DNA from 2 places in the Streptomyces sp. NPDC002309 genome. Region 1 is predicted to be linked to the other one. Evidence: riboswitches for the same ligand, from Rfam matches in the RefSeq annotation. Region 1 holds a riboswitch; the other holds the start of a gene.
The links. Region 1 has a riboswitch for glycine ahead of gcvT (glycine cleavage system aminomethyltransferase GcvT). Riboswitches for the same ligand answer to the same signal wherever they lie in the genome.
Positions count from the first base shown of each region.

Region 2: linked by a shared signal. The riboswitch ahead of gcvP (aminomethyl-transferring glycine dehydrogenase) and the one ahead of gcvT (glycine cleavage system aminomethyltransferase GcvT) in region 1 are both predicted to bind glycine.

Region 1 covers NZ_JBSFCI010000011.1:3,300-5,684, reverse strand. The annotation lists gene ACWCPM_RS11780 (AAA family ATPase) at 1-642, opposite strand, end outside; glycine riboswitch at 865-964, shown strand; glycine riboswitch at 965-1,082, shown strand; gene gcvT (glycine cleavage system aminomethyltransferase GcvT) at 1,117-2,235, shown strand; gene gcvH (glycine cleavage system protein GcvH) at 2,349-2,385, shown strand, end outside.
Region 2 covers NZ_JBSFCI010000059.1:20,009-22,393, reverse strand. The annotation lists gene ACWCPM_RS32155 (DNA polymerase IV) at 1-791, shown strand, start outside; gene ACWCPM_RS32150 (PRC-barrel domain-containing protein) at 802-1,173, opposite strand; glycine riboswitch at 1,287-1,385, shown strand; gene gcvP (aminomethyl-transferring glycine dehydrogenase) at 1,560-2,385, shown strand, end outside.

The DNA.
Region 1 (2,385 bases):
GGTGTTCGCCGCGGACCGGTCCAGGAGGATCGCGGCGCCGCAACCACGGGGCAGGTCACCGCGCTCGGAACGGCGCACCAGGCGGGCGGCGGCGCGGCGGTGGCGCAGGAACGCGTACCGCGAGACACCCCGGCCGCGCTCGCGCTGGCCCGCCAGCGCCTGCTCGGCGGTGACGTCGAGCAGCAGCATGTGGAGGGTGCCGCCCCGACGGCGGGCCTCACGGGCCAGCCAGGCGCGCACCCATGCCTGCGTCCCGCAGTCGTGGACGACGACGCCCCTGCCGGAGCGCAGGGCGCGGCGCAGCCCCGCGTAGTGGGCGAGCCGGACGAGCGGGCGGTACACCGCGTACGGCAGCCAGTGCGGCGTCCCGGCGTCCCAGCGGTCGCGGGTGTCCTGGGAGTCGATGCGCGCGGCGCGGACCGCGCGCCGCATGAGGGTCGACTTGCCGCTGCCGGGCAGGCCGGTGATCACGACTAGGTCACGGGGGGCGAAGAGCAGGGCGTGCGGGCTGCGGCCCGCACGGTCGCGCAGGTCACGGACCACGGGGAACGGCAGGGCGCCGCACGCCTCCCGGGCCGGGGCGGTCGGCTGCTTGGGCAGTGCGAGGCCCGCGGTGGTCGCGTAGGCCGTTGTCCTGTTCACCGTGATCGTCCTCCCCTGGGGCGGTTCACGAGTCACCGTCCCCGTCGAGTGTAAAGAGAAGGTGATCGGGGGCGTCACGTGTTTCCGTCCGGTTCCGGCTACAAGCCTGCTACAACACACTGTGCCCGGTCGTGGACGCTGTGCGTCCCCTGGGGAAAGGTCCCCCTGCCGCACGCGGGCGATGCGTGCAATGATGTGGCCGCCAACTGCATACCGGCCGCTTGAATCCGCGCGGGAGAGTTCCCTGGCACATCGTGCCCGGGGCGCCGAAGGAGCAAGTCCCTCCCTTGAATCTCTCAGGCCCCGTTACCGCGCGGGCGAGGCACATCTGAAAAGCGGGCCGCTGCCGCAGTGGCTCCACCCAAGGTGCAAACCATGATCCCTCCTTCCACGGGACGGTCATGGCGAACCTCTCAGGTTCCGATGACAGATGGGGAGGAACGACCTCGCCGTCATGCCTTGGGAGACCGACCGATGAGCAGCACCGCACCCCGTCGCACCGCGCTCGATGCCCTGCATCGCTCGCTGGGCGCGACCATGACCGACTTCGCCGGCTGGGACATGCCCCTGCGCTACGGCTCCGAGCGCGACGAGCACCTCGCCGTGCGCACGAAGGCCGGACTCTTCGACCTCTCGCACATGGGTGAGATCACGGTCACCGGCCCGCAGGCCGCCCTGCTCCTGAACCACGCGCTCGTCGGCAACATCGCCTCCGTCGGCGTCGGCCGCGCCCGCTACACCATGATCTGCCAGGCCGACGGCGGCATCCTGGACGACCTGATCGTCTACCGGCTCGCCGACACCGAGTACATGGTCGTGGCCAACGCGAGCAACGCGCAGACCGTGCTGGACGCCCTCACCGCGCGCGCGGAGGGCTTCGACGCCGTCGTCCGCGACGACCGGGACGCCTACGCCCTTCTCGCCGTCCAGGGCCCCGAGTCGCCCGGCATCCTGGCGCGGCTGACCGACGCCGACCTCGACGGGCTGAAGTACTACGCCGGCCTGCCCGGCACCGTCGCGGGCGTCCCGGCGCTGATCGCGCGCACCGGGTACACCGGTGAGGACGGCTTCGAGCTGTTCGTGAAGCCGGAGCACGCCGTCGCGCTGTGGGAGGCGCTGACCGAGGCCGGCGCGGGCGTCGGACTGGTCCCGTGCGGGCTGTCCTGCCGGGACACACTGCGCCTGGAAGCCGGCATGCCCCTCTACGGGAACGAGCTGACCACCTCGCTCACCCCCTTCGACGCCGGGCTCGGCCGGGTGGTGAAGTTCGAGAAGGAGGGCGACTTCGTCGGGCGCGAGGCGCTCACCGAGGCCGCCGCGCGCTCCGAGGCCAAGCCGCCGCGCGTCCTCGTCGGGCTGATCGCCGAGGGCCGCCGGGTGCCGCGCGCCGGGTACGCCGTCGTCGCCGGCGGCGAGGTGATCGGCGAGGTCACCTCCGGCGCCCCCTCCCCCACGCTCGGCAAGCCCATCGCCATGGCCTACGTCGACGCCGCGCACGCGGCTCCGGGCACGCCGGGAGTCGGCGTGGACATCCGGGGCACCCACGAGCCGTACGAGGTCGTGGCGCTGCCGTTCTACAAGCGCCACAAGTAGACACTGGACCCGGGTCCATGTGACCCGGGGCACATTTCGCCTGCTCACGCACAGTTCGAGCGGGCGCCCCCCCTTTCCACAGCACTCCCCCGCGTACAGGAGAATCCAGGCCCATGAGCAACCCCCAGCAGCTGCGGTACAGCAAGGAGC
Region 2 (2,385 bases), on a different contig from region 1:
GGGTGGGACCCGCGACGGGCGACCATCTGCGCCGGGCCGGGATCGTCACGGTGGAGGAGATCGCCGAGGCGGGCGAGGACGAACTCGTCCGGCTCCTGGGCAAAGCGCACGGGCACGCGCTGTACGCCATGGCGCTGGCCCGTGACGACCGTCCCGTGGTCGCCGAGCGGGAGGCGAAGTCCGTGTCGGTCGAGGACACCTACGACGTGGACATCCATGACCGGGTCCGGGTCGGGCTGGAGGTGCAGCGGCTCGCGGACCGGTGTGTGCGGCGGCTGCGCGGGGCCGGGCTCTCCGGCCGGACGATCGTGCTGAAGGTGCGGCGGTACGACTTCTCGACGCTGACCCGTTCCGAGACGCTGCGGGGGCCCACGGACGACCCCGCGGTGGTGCGGGAGGCGGCGGCCCGGCTGCTGGACTCCGTGGACACGACCGGGGGCGTGCGGCTGCTGGGGGTCGGCGTCAGCGGCCTGGCCGACTACACCCAGGAGGACCTGTTCGCGCAGGCGGCGGGGGAGCGGGACGCGGGGCCGGCGGAGGGCGCCGCGGACGAGCCCGAGCGGGAGGAGGCGGGGCCCGTCACGAGACGGTGGGCCGCGGGGCACGACGTGCGGCACGCCGAGCACGGGCACGGATGGGTGCAGGGCAGCGGGCTGGGGAGAGTGACCGTGCGCTTCGAGACGCCCGGGTCGGAGCCCGGGCGGGTGCGGACCTTCCGGATCGACGATCCCGCGCTGGAGCCGGCCGATCCGCTGCCGCTGGTGGCGCGAAGACCCGAGCTTCAGGGCTGAGTCCTCCGGGTCACGTCTCTTCCGAGCCGGCCAGCTTGCCGAAGTCGTGGTCCGGGAGCGTCGGGGGAGCGGCCACGTCGAGGCCGTAGTGGTGGTAGAGCTGGAGTTCCTGCTCCGGGGAGAGGTGCCGGCCGACGCCGAAGTCGGGGGCGTCCTTGATGAGGGCGCGCTCGAAGGGGACGTGCAGCGTGCCGTCGATCAGCTCGCTCGGCTCCAGGGGGACGAAGGCGTCTCTGCTGAACAGGCCGGTCCGTATGGCCGCCCACTCCGGTACGCCGGTCGCGTCGTCGAGGTACACCTCGTCGATGGTGCCGATCTTGCTGCCGTGACGGTCGAATGCCTTGCGGCCGATCAGGTTGCGCGGATCGATATCGGTCTGCACGGGCCCTCCACTGGTTCGCACCTCGTCCGTAAGCACAACAAAAGAGCACATTGCGGGACGCGGCCACTCGAACGCCGGGGCGTTGACCTCGCTGGTACCCTGGCAGCGGCTGCTGACCCCGTGCGGGAGAGTCCTCCGGAGATCACACCGGGGGGCGCCGAAGGAGCAAATCCTCCCCGGAATCTCTCAGGCCCACGTACCGCACGGAAGAGGTCACTCTGGAAAGCAGAGCGGGTGTCACGGCTCCCGCTCTCACCGACGGTGCAAGCCGGACGTCCTGTGGCGGCCGGTGAAGCTCTCAGGTTGTGATGACAGAGGGGGAGGCCGTCGGGGCACCCGTGCCGGGGTGTCCCTCGAAGGTCGCGTCAGACCAGGAGGCCTCCGCAATGACCGCCCAGCGCATCCCGCTCTCCGAGCTCGAACAGGGCATCCCCTTCGAGCAGCGTCACATCGGGCCCGACCAGGAGGCGCGGGCCAAGATGCTCGCGCAGGTCGGCTACGGCTCGCTCGACGAGCTCACCGCCACCGCGGTACCGGATGTGATCAAGAACGCCGCATCCCTCGCTCTGCCGGGCGCCCGCACCGAGGCCGAGGTGCTGCGTGAGCTGCGCTCCCTCGCCGACCGGAACCAGGTGCTGGGCTCCATGATCGGGCTCGGCTACTACGGGACCTTCACCCCGCCGGTCGTCCTGCGCAACGTCATGGAGAACCCGGCCTGGTACACGGCGTACACCCCGTACCAGCCGGAGATCTCGCAGGGCCGGCTGGAGGCGCTGCTGAACTTCCAGACCGTGGTCGCCGACCTCACGGGGCTGCCGACCTCGGGTGCCTCGCTGCTCGACGAGGGCACGGCCGCGGCCGAGGCGATGGCGCTCTCCCGGCGCATGGGCAAGAACAAGAAGGGCCTCTTCCTGGTCGACGCGGACGCGCTGCCGCAGACCATCGCCGTGATCCAGGGCCGCGCCGAGCCGACCGGGGTCGAGGTGGTCGTCGCCGACCTCGCCGGCGGTATCCCGGCCGAGATCGCGGACCGTGAGATCAACGGCGTGCTGATCCAGTACCCGGGTGCCTCCGGGGCCGTACGCGACATCAAGGCCGTCATCGACCAGGCGCACGAGCGGGGCGCGCTCGTCACCGTCGCCGCGGACCTGCTGGCGCTGACGCTGCTGAAGTCGCCGGGTGAGCTGGGCGCGGACATCGCCGTCGGTACCA